Regions from separate parts of the Methylobacterium sp. A54F genome, predicted to be linked through region 1. Evidence: riboswitches for the same ligand, from Rfam matches in the RefSeq annotation. Region 1 holds a riboswitch; the other holds the start of a gene.
The links. A riboswitch is a leader RNA that binds a small molecule or an ion and turns the genes downstream of it on or off. The one in region 1 is predicted to bind cobalamin.
Positions count from the first base shown of each region.

Region 2: it holds a riboswitch for cobalamin, as region 1 does, so the genes downstream of both, ACLBXP_RS06920 (TonB-dependent receptor plug domain-containing protein) here and ACLBXP_RS03495 (CbtB domain-containing protein) in region 1, are expected to answer to the same signal.

Region 1 is NZ_JBKFBF010000001.1:690,989-696,342, reverse strand. Features, by position in the region: gene ACLBXP_RS03510 (cobyric acid synthase) at 1-1,387, opposite strand, end outside; gene cobO (cob(I)yrinic acid a,c-diamide adenosyltransferase) at 1,429-2,031, opposite strand; gene cobU (bifunctional adenosylcobinamide kinase/adenosylcobinamide-phosphate guanylyltransferase) at 2,028-2,561, opposite strand; cobalamin riboswitch at 2,692-2,882, shown strand; gene ACLBXP_RS03495 (CbtB domain-containing protein) at 2,924-3,106, shown strand; gene ACLBXP_RS03490 (CbtA family protein) at 3,147-3,881, shown strand; gene ACLBXP_RS03485 (DUF1636 family protein) at 3,898-4,263, shown strand; gene cobW (cobalamin biosynthesis protein CobW) at 4,271-5,305, shown strand; gene ACLBXP_RS03475 (Uma2 family endonuclease) at 5,347-5,354, shown strand, end outside.
Region 2 is NZ_JBKFBF010000003.1:132,101-137,454, reverse strand. Features, by position in the region: gene ACLBXP_RS06925 (TonB-dependent siderophore receptor) at 1-1,715, opposite strand, end outside; cobalamin riboswitch at 1,824-2,031, opposite strand; cobalamin riboswitch at 2,238-2,434, shown strand; gene ACLBXP_RS06920 (TonB-dependent receptor plug domain-containing protein) at 2,558-4,525, shown strand; gene ACLBXP_RS06915 (ABC transporter substrate-binding protein) at 4,533-5,354, shown strand, end outside.

The DNA.
Region 1 (5,354 bases):
CGAGGCCGTCGAGCGCCGCCTCGACCCCGGCCTCGTAGGCGAGGTCGCTGCCCGCGGCGCCGAGGCGGGCGAGCCAGGCGGCGCGCTGGCGGTCGTCGGCGAACAGGCCGTGCGCGTAGGTGCCGGCGACGCGCCCGTCCGCCGAGACGGCCCCGTCCGTGCGCCCATCCGCGAGGCGGATCAGGGGGCGGGCGGCATCGGGGCCGGTCGTCTCGCCGATGTGCATCTCGTAGCCCGAGAAGGGCACGCCGTCCGCCAGGCTGGTTCCGGTCACCGCCTCCAGGCGCTTCTCCGGCGTCATGACGGTCTCGACGTCGAGGAGGCCGAGGCCCGGCACGGTGCGGGGCGTTCCCTCGATGCCGTGCGGGTCGCTCAGGGTCCGCCCGAGCATCTGGTAGCCGCCGCAGAGGCCGAGCACCCGCCCGCCCCGGCGCAGGTGGGCGGCGAGGTCGATGTCCCAGCCCTCCGCCCGGAAGGCATCGAGGTCGTCGAGGGTGGTCTTCGAGCCCGGCAGCAGCACCAGGGCGGCATCGCCCGGAAGCGGCGTTCCGGGGCGCACCAGCACCACGGCGAGGCCGGGCTCGGCCCGCAGGGGGTCGAGGTCGTCGAAGTTGGCGATCCGCGGCAGCACCGGCACGGCGATCGTCTTCGCCGCGGCCCCACCCGGCTCCGAGCCCGCGAGCCCGAGGACGTCCTCGGCCGGCAGGCGGGCCGCCCCGGGAAAGTGCGGCACGAGGCCGAGGCTCGCCCAGCCGGTCCGGGCCGCGATCAGCGCCATGCCGTCGGCGAACAGGCTCGGGTCGCCGCGGAAGCGGTTGACGATGAAGCCACGGATCATTGCGGCGTCTTCCGGGTCGATCACGGCCTTGGTGCCGACGAGGCTCGCGATGACGCCGCCGCGGTCGATGTCGCCGACGAGCACCACGGGCGTTCCGGTCGCGCGGGCGAAGCCCATGTTGGCGATGTCGCCCCGGCGCAGGTTCACCTCGGAGGCCGAGCCCGCCCCCTCCACCAGCACGAGGTCGGCCTCGGCGCGCAGCCGCGAGAAGCTGTCGAGCACGGCGTCGAGGAGGCGCGGCTTCCAGGCCTGGTAGTCGCGGGCCTTCACGGTTGCGACCATGCGGCCCTGGACGACGACCTGGCTGCCCACCTCGCTCTGGGGCTTGAGCAGGACCGGGTTCATGTGGACGGACGGCGCCACCCCGGCCGCCCGCGCCTGCAGCGCCTGCGCCCGCCCGATCTCCCCGCCATCCGCCGTGACGGCGGCGTTGTTCGACATGTTCTGCGGCTTGAACGGCCGCACCCGCAGGCCGCGCCGCGCGAAGGCCCGGGCGAGCCCCGCGACGATCAGCGACTTGCCGACATCCGAGCCGGTGCCCTGGATCATCAGGGCGTGGGTCGTGCGGCTTCCGCCCGGCACCGGACCGCTCAAAACTCGATCCCCTCCTGCGCCTTCACGCCCGCCGCGAAGTGGTGCTTCACGCTCCCCATCTCGGTGACGAGGTCGGCGGCCTCGATCAGGGCCGGCTTGGCGTTGCGGCCCGTCACGACGACGTGCAGGTCCGGCCGGCGGGCCCGCAGGGTCGCCACCACCGCGTCGAGATCGAGGTAGTCGTAGCGTAGCGCGATGTTCATCTCGTCGAGGACGAGGAGGCGGATCGTCGGGTCGGCCATCAGCGCCACCGCGGTCTCCCAGGCGTTGACGGCGGCGGCGATGTCGCGGGCCTTGTCCTGCGTCTCCCAGGTGAAGCCCTCTCCCAGGGTGTGCCAGGAGACCTGGTCGCCGAAGGCCTTCAGGGCGTGCTTCTCGCCGGTGTCCCAGGCGCCCTTGATGAACTGCACGATGCCGACCCGCCAGCCGCGGCCGAGCGCCCGCACCGCGAGGCCGAGGGCCGCCGTGGTCTTGCCCTTGCCCGGGCCGGTGTTGACGATGAGGAGGCCCTTCTCGATGGTCTTCGAGGCGACCTCCGCGTCCTGCACCGCCTTGCGCTTCTCCATCTTCTCCCGATGGCGGGCGAGGTCGTCGGTCATGGGCTCTCCTCGGGCGAGGGTTTCACGGTCAGCGGCAGGCCGGCCACGGTGAGGACGACCCGGTCGGCTTCCGCGGCGAGGCGCTGGTGCAGGCGCCCGGCCGCGTCGCGGAAGCGGCGCGCCAGCGCGTTCTCGGGCACGATGCCGAGGCCGACCTCGTTCGAGACGAGCACGACCGGCCCCCGCGCGACCCGGCAGGCCGCACAGAGCGCCTCGGTCTCGGCCGGAACGTCGCCCTCGGCGAGCATCACGTTGGTGAGCCAGAGGGTGAGGCAATCGACCAGCACGGGGCCCGGGGCGGCGGCGAGCGCCCCCGCGAGGTCGCGCGGCACGTCCCGGGTCTCCCAGCCGGCGCGGCGCCGCTCCCGGTGGAGGCGGACGCGCTCGGCCATCTCGTCGTCCCAGATCTCGGCGGTGGCGAGGTAGAGCCAGGGCGCGGGCGCGCGCTCGATCAGGGCCTCCGCGTACGCGCTCTTGCCCGAGCGCGCGCCGCCGAGCACCAGGGTCAACCGGGGAGGAGCCTGCCGCATGGCGCCTCCTTCGCCCGAAGCCGCGCCGAGGTCAAAGCGCGCGGGCGGGTTTTGCGGGCCCGGCGCGGGATTCTCGTCCGGATTCGGAATTCAATTGGCCGGGGCGCGTTGTGCCGGGCCCGGCCGTGCGTTAGAACACGCGACCGACGGTGCCCCGGCGACGGGGTGAAAAGGGAATGCGGTGAGGAGGCGACTCCGATTCCGCGGCTGCCCCCGCAACTGTAAGCGGCGAGTTCCTGCCATCAGCCACCGGCCAACCCGGGAAGGCGGCAGGCGCGACGAACCGCGAGCCAGGAGACCTGCCGTCCCCCGAACGTGACCCTCGAACGCCGCCGGTGGGGCGGCCGGAGACCGCAGTGCCCATGTCGACCAGCACCCAGACCCTCGTCCAGTCCGGCTCCCGCGCCAACGAGGGCTTCGCCGCGATCGCGGTCGCCGCCTTCCTGGGCCTCGGCCTCGTGTTCATGGCGGGCTTCGCCCCGGCCGCCGCGCTCCACAACGCGGCCCACGACTTCCGGCACACGCAGAACTTCCCCTGCCACTGACGCCGCACCGTCAGCCCGCACGTCAGCCCAAAAGACCGTCATGCTCATCCGGCTCCTGTCGGCGGCGCTCGCCGCCGGCTTCCTCGCGGCCGTCGTCGCGACGGGCCTCCAGATCGGCCTCACCTCGCCGCTAATCATCGCGGCCGAGCGCTACGAGGCGCCCGCCGAGGCCCACGCGGCCCTCGCGGCGCCCGCCCGCCTGGTCGTGCCCGTCCACGCGGAGGCCCACGGCGACGGGCACGGCGCCCCGCCCGCGTGGCAGCCCGGCCCGGGCCTGCCCCGCATGATCTTCACCGGCCTCGCGACCCTCGTCGGCGGCGTCGGCTACGCGCTGCTCCTCGGCGCCGTGATGCTCGCCTGCAGGCGGGAGCCGACCCCTGAGCGGGCGCTGGGCTTCGCGGTGGCGGGCTTCCTCGCGGTCGCGCTCGCCCCGGCGCTGGGCCTGCCGCCGGAACTGCCCGGCAGCGAGGCGGCGCCGCTCGCCGTGCGGCAGGCCTGGTGGGTGATGACCGCCGCCGCCACCGCCATGGGGCTCTACCTCATCGCGATCCGGCGCTCCGCCGTCGCCATCGCGGGCGGCCTCGTCCTGATCGCGGCGCCCCACGTCGCGGGCGCGCCGGAGGTGGCCGCGACGCCCACCGCCCTGCCGGCCGGCCTCGCCGCGCAGTTCGCGGCGCGCTCGCTCGCCGTGAGCTTCGTGTTCTGGGCGGCGATCGGGCTCGCCTTCGGCTGGACCTGGCAGGTCTTCGGCCGCGGGGCCGCATCCCGTGGCTGAGGCGCCGTCCCCACCGATGGTCCTCTACGTCTGCACCACCTGCCGGGCGGAGGGGGACGACGAGGGCCCCCGCGCGGGGGCGCGCCTCCTCGCGGCGCTCGAAGCCGCCCAGGCCGCGGCGCCGGTGGACGGGGTGCGGATTGAGCCCGTCGCGTGCCTCTCCGTCTGCAAGCGGCCCTGCACGGTCGCGGTGGCGAGCGCCGACCGCTGGACCTACGTCTACGGCGACCTCGACGCCGAGGCCTCCGCCCGCACCATCCTCGACGGCCTCCGGCTCTACGGCGAGACGGCGGACGGCCTCGTCCCCTGGCGGGCGCGGCCCGAGGCGTTCCGCAAGGGCGTGATCGCCCGCATCCCCCCGTTCCCGCCGAGCGCGGCGTGAGGCCCCGATGAGCATCGTCCAGAAGATCCCCTGCACCATCGTCACCGGCTTCCTCGGGGCCGGCAAGACGACCCTCGTGCGCCACGTGATGGAGCGGGCGCAGGGCCGGCGCCTCGCCATCCTGGTCAACGAGTTCGGTGATGTCGGCTTCGACGGCTCCTTCCTGGCCGCCTGCGGCGTCGAGGGCTGCACCGAGGACGCGATCGTCGAACTGCCGAACGGCTGCATCTGCTGCACCGTCGCGGACGACTTCGTGCCGGCGCTGAACCAGCTCCTCGGCCGCGCCGAGCCCCCCGAGCACATCCTGATCGAGACCTCCGGCCTCGCCCTGCCCAAGCCCCTGGTGCAGGCCTTCCAGTGGCCCGAGATCCGCTCCCGCGTCACCGTCGACGGCGTCGTGGCGGTGGTGGACGGCCCGGCGGTGGCCTCCGGCGCCTTCGCGGAGGATCCGGCGGCGCTCGCCGCGCAGCGCGCCGGCGACCGGAGCGTGGACCACGACAACCCCCTCGAGGAGGTGTTCGAGGATCAGCTCCTCTGCGCCGACCTCGTGGTGCTCAACAAGGCCGACCTCCTGGAGGCGGGCGAGCGCGAGCGGGTGCGCGCGGAGGTGGAGCGTCAGCTGCCCCGCGCCGTGAAGGTGATCGAGACCGCCCACGGCGAGATCGACCCGCGGGTGATGCTGGGCCTCGGCGCGGCGGCCGAGGACGACCTCGACGCCCGCCCCTCCCACCACGGCGACGGGGAGGACCACGACCACGACGACTTCGAGACCGTGGCGCTGCCGGTGCGCCCGGCGGGTACCCCGGGGGACCTCGCGGCCCGCGTCGCGAAGGCCGCCGAGACGCCGGGCGTCCTGCGCATCAAGGGGTTCGCGGAGGTCGAGGGCAAGCCGATGCGCCTCGTCGTGCAGGGCGTCGGCGCCCGCATCGCGCATCATTTCGACCGGCCCTGGCGCGCGGGCGAGACGCGCGACGGCCGCCTGGTGGTGATCGGCCTCAAGGGCTTCGACCGCGACGCCGTCGCGGCGGCGCTCGCCGGGTAGCGGGCGCCGGGCTACACTGCCGGCCGAGAGGAACCCGGGACATGCTGGA
Region 2 (5,354 bases), on a different contig from region 1:
ATCTCGAACAGGGCGGCGGTGGCGCTGAGACGACCGTCGAGCAGGTCGACCTTCGCACCGACCTCGTAGCCCTCGCCTTCCTGGAAGGCGAAGGGCCGGAAGTTGCGGTCGGTGCCGCTGTTCGGCCGGAACGAGCGCGAATAGTTCCCGTAGACGGAGACCCAGTCGAGCAGGTCGTAGACGAGCCCGAAGCGCGGCGTCGCGGCCGTGCCCTGGAGGCGCGTCGTGGTGTTGTTGATGTAGGAGGTCGAGATCAGGCCGATATCCTCGACGCGCACCCCGAGCAGGGCGTGCAGGCGCGGCGTGATGTCGATCTGGTCCTGCACGTAGCCCGCGTAGCTCTGCGTGTTCTCCAGGAGGTTGCTGCCCGGCACGGTGAGCGGCGGCAGGGCCTGGCCGTAGCGGGGGTTGAGCAGGTCGAGGAAGAACGGGTTGGTGGTCGAGTTCGAGCGCGTGATCACCTCCCGGTAGCGATAGCTGTCGTATTCGAGCCCCAGCAGCAGGGTGTGCCGGAACGGGCCGGTCTCGAACTTGCCCGCGAGGTTGACCTGCACGTCCACGTCCGACCACGTGAGTTCCCGGTGGTCGAGGGTGCGCCGGAGGGTGCGCCCGTCGCCGAGGACGCCGACCGTCTGCACGGCGTCGCCCGCGATGTTGCCGCCCAGCACCTGCGTGCCGGCGGTCAGCACCCAGTCGGGATCGAACCGGTGCTCGATGCGCAACTGGCCGAGCGCATTGTCGTTGCGGAACGGCGCGAGGCCGGGTTCGCCGATGTAGCGGGAGCGCGGCACGGCCAGGACGTTGCCGCGGAACGGCACGATGCCGCGGTCGAAGATCTGCCCGGCGCTGATCAGCTCGCCTTCGAGCGTGATCGTGGTGTCCACCGTGGGGCGCCAGGCGATGGCGGGGGCGAGGTAGTAGCGGTCGCTGCTCACGAAGTCGCGAAAGCTGCCGTTGTCCTCGACCGCGCCGGTGACGCGGGCCAGCACCGTTCCGTCCGCGCTGACGGCGCCCGTCGCGTCGAAGGTGCTGCGCTTCGTGTTGAAGCTGCCGTACTGCGTGCCGATGGCGAAGGAGCGCTCGGCCAGCGGCTGCTTCGAGACGATGTTAAAGGTGCCGCCCGGGTCGCCCCGGCCGTAGAGGAAGGCGGACGGGCCCTTCAGCACCTCGATGCGCTCGATCGAGGCGATGTCCGGCGAATTCGGGTAGCCGCGGTTGATCGGGAAGCCGTTGCGATAGTACTCGCCCGTGGCGAAGCCGCGGATGGTGAACTCCGAGAGCCCGAGGCCCGCGAAGTTGTTGGCCCGCCCGACGCCGGCGAGATCGAGGGCGGTGTCGATCCGGGTCGCGGCGGCGTCTTCGAGCACCTGGTTCGGGACGACGACGACGGTCTGAGGAACCTCGCGCAAGGGGGTATCCGTGCGGGTCGCGCTGACGCTCTGCTTCGCGAGATAGCCGTCCACGGCGAGGCGCGGCCCGCCGTTCCCCTGGACCGTGAGCTCGTCCAACCGCACCTCCTGGTTCGCGTCGGCGGCCAGTTGCGCGGAGGCGGCGACGGGATCGAGGCCGACGGCGAGGAGCGTTGCCAGGGCGACCGCGCACGACCGCGTCCGTTCTCGGCTGGGGCCGGATGCGGCGGCACGGCCTGTCCTGCCAGCGAATCGGCCACCGAATCGGGATGATCCCGCGTGCGTGAAACCTGACCTGTGCGGCATCGCGCGAGCCCCTGACCGGACAAGGGCAGTTCCAGGCACGCGTGCGCGGGAGCGGGCGGTCGGCGCCTGCCACGGCCATGCGTTCCCTTCGGACACCCCGCCCGAGAAACGAAAACCATCGCCAAGGCAGGTCTCCTGGCTCGCGGGTCGTCACCTCTGCCTGACCTTCCCGGTGCAGGGCACCAGTGGTCGTTCTCGGCAGCGGTTCGCCGCTCACAGTTGCGGGGGCAGCTCCGGTCTCGCCCTCGCGGGCTCACCGGATTCCCTCTTAGCTCACGATCACGGGACCGTGAGAACCTTGACGGTATCCCTCATCGGTCCTGCCGGTACGGGAGTCAACCTGCCGAGCGCGGCTACGCCACCTGACGCGCCCGACTTCGGGTCTGTCCGATCCTGTTCCGGCGACCAGGGAGATCCTTCGTCTGCCGGGCCCTGTTCATGCGTCGGACCATCGCCGCCCGGATGTCGAGCGCAGGTTGTCGTCGTGTGTTGCCCGGCCGCGACGGACTGCGGTCGGAAGCTTGCTAGGATGCCCGTGACGGTTCCCCTCGGGGATCAAAAGGGAACGCGGTGAGGGCGCAAGCCCGATGCCGCGGCTGCCCCCGCAACTGTGAGCGGCGAGCCTTCCGCCACCATGTCACTGGGCAGCCTCGCCCGGGAAGACGGTGAGAGGGCAGCGACCCGCGAGCCAGGAGACCTGCCGTCAGTCGTGGTCACACGCGAAACGCGTCGGGCGGGGTGTCCTGGCGGGTGTCGAAGCACCGCCATTCCTGCGAGGAGGCGGATCGCCGAGGCCTCGTTCGCGGTGACGTGCCACTGCCGTCGCCCGAGGCCCGCCTCCCGTGTCCCATCCCCTTCGTTCCGCTCTCCGGAGCGTGCTGGCGCTGTCCTGCGCCGGCCCGGCCCTGCTCGCCACGCCCCTGGCCCATGCCCAGCAGGTCGCCGCGCCCTTCGCGGACGTGCCGCGCGGCGCGCAGGCCGCCGTCTCGCTGTCCGAGATCTCGGTCTCGGCCACCGGCGTGCCGACGCCGGTCAGCCAGACGGGCTCCAGCGTCACCGTGCTGACCTCCGACCTCATCCAGGCCCAGCAGGTCCGCACGGTGCCGGACGCCCTGCAGCAGGTGCCCGGCCTCAACGTGGTCCGAACCGGCGGCGCGGGCGGCCAGACCTCGGTCTTCATCCGTGGCACCAACTCGAACCACGTGAAGGTCCAGATCGACGGCATCGACGTCAACGATCCCTCGACCCCGAACCGCGCCTTCGACTTCAGCCAGCTCCTGACCGAGGACCTCTCGCGCATCGAGGTGTTGCGCGGGCCCCAGAGCGGCCTCTACGGCGCGGACGCCATCGGCGGCGTGATCTCCTTCGTGACCAAGCGCGGCGAGGGCCCGGCCCGGGCCACCGCCTTCGCCGAGGGCGGCTCCTACGGCACCGCCAACCAGGGCGGCCGCATCTCCGGCTCGGACGGCATCTTCGACTACTCGGTCAGCGTCCAGCACCTGCGCCAGGCCGCGCTGCCGGTGACGCCCTTCGAACTCCTGCCGGCCGGCGTCCCGCTCCGGACCGCCTTCACGGACATCAAGACCGTCTCGACCAAGCTCGGCGCGCAACTCACCGACACGTTCCGCCTGAACTACGTGCTGCGCTTCTCCGACAGCGCCTATCTCGACCAGGCGGATGCCGGCTTCCCCTTCCTGCCGACTCCGTACCGCAATCTCGCGGACCAGCAGCAGCTCCTCATGCGCGGCGAGGCCGAATGGACGCCGGTGCCGGGTTTCCACAACGTGTTCGGGGCGAACTACGCCAGCTTCGACCGCCTGAGCGCCGGCCCCCTCGATCCCTTGTCGCCGCCCACGCCGACGACCTCCTTCGGCGAGCGCACCCGCTTCGACTACCGCGGCGACGTGCAGCTCGCGCCGGGCAACCTGCTGCTGTTCGGGGCGCAACGCGAGGACGAGCGCATCGATACGACCGGGCTGAACCGCCGGAACGGCAACACCGGCGGCTTCGCCGAATTCCAGTCCGCCCTCACCGACCGCGCCTTCCTCGTGGCCAACATCCGGCACGACGCGAACGACCAGTTCGGGGGCGCCACCACCTTCCGGGTCGCGCCGAGCTACATCCTTCCGGGCACCGACACGCGCCTGAAGGGCAGCGTCGGCACCGGCTTCAAGCCGCCGACCCTGAGCCAGCTCTACCAGGACTTCCCGGACTTCCGCTTCTTCGGGAACCCGAACCTGCGCCCCGAGGAGAGCTTCGGCTTCGATGCCGGCCTCGAGCAGCCGCTCGGCGACCGGGTGCTCGTCGGCGCGACCTATTTCGAGACCGACTTCCGCAACCTGATCCAGACGGCCTTCTTCCCGACCTTCTCGACCAGCGTGAATGTCGGCCGGGCGGTCGCCTACGGCGCGGAGAGCTTCGTCTCGCTCAAGCTCACCGACACCCTCAGCGCCCGGGTCGACTACACCAACACGGTGACGAAGGACGAGGTCGCCAACCAGGAGCTGCTCCGGCGTCCCCGCCACAAGGTCAGCCTCACCGGCATCTGGACGCCCCTGCCGAACCTGACGCTCACCGGCACGCTGATCTCCATCGGCTCCTTCGTCGACGGGAATCGCGATTTTTCCGTTCCGCGCCTGAAGAACCCGGGCTTCACGCTGGTCAATCTCTCGGCCAGCTACGCCGTGTCGGAGACGACGACGCTGTTCGCGCGCATCGATAACCTGTTCGACCAGCGCTACCAGAACCCGACCGGGTTCCTGGGACCCGGCCTCGCCGTCTACGGCGGCGTGCGCCTGACCACGTTCTGAGGTGACGATGCCGTTCCGGGCCGCATGCGCGCTCTCGGCCGTCCTCGCAACCATGCCCGCGGCCCGCGCCGCCGGCACGGCTGAGACGCCCGTGCGCGTGGTCTCGATGAACCTGTGCGCGGACGAGCTCGTCCTGCGGCTGGCCGACCGCGACCAGGTTCTGGCGGTGACCTACCTCGCCCGGGACCCGCGCGGATCGACGGTCGCAGCCGAGGCCGCCGGCCTGCCGGTCACCCGCGGCCTCACCGAGGAGGTCGTCGCGCTCCGGCCGGACCTCGTCATCGCGGGCGCCTTCACGACGCGCGCCACCGTCGGCATGCTCAAGCGCGTCGGCTCGCCGGTGCTCGAACTCGGCGTGCCGGCCGATCTCGACGGCGTGCGCGGGCAGATCCGGCAGGTCGCGGAGGCGCTCGGCCATCCCGAGCGGGGCGAGGCGCTGGTCGCGGACCTCGACGCCAGGCTCGCATCCGTCACGCCGGCCATCCGCCCGTTGCGGGCCCTCGTCATGCGCCCGAACGCCTTCACGGTCGCGCCCGGCGGCCTCGGCGACGCCCTCATCCGTGCCGCCGGCCTCGTCAACGTCGCGGCCGAGATCGGACGCGACCGGTTCGGGCAGGTGCCGCTCGAAGCCGCGGCGATGGCGGACGCGGACCTGATCGTGGTCGACGAGGCTGCGCCGGGAGCCCCTTCCCTCGCCGACACGCTCCTGCACCATCCCGTCTTCCGGGCGCTCGCGCGGGAACACCGGACTGTCGCGATCCCGAACCGCTACTGGACATGCCCGGGCCCCCAGGTCGCCGAGGTCGTGGCGCGGCTGGCGGCGGCCGCG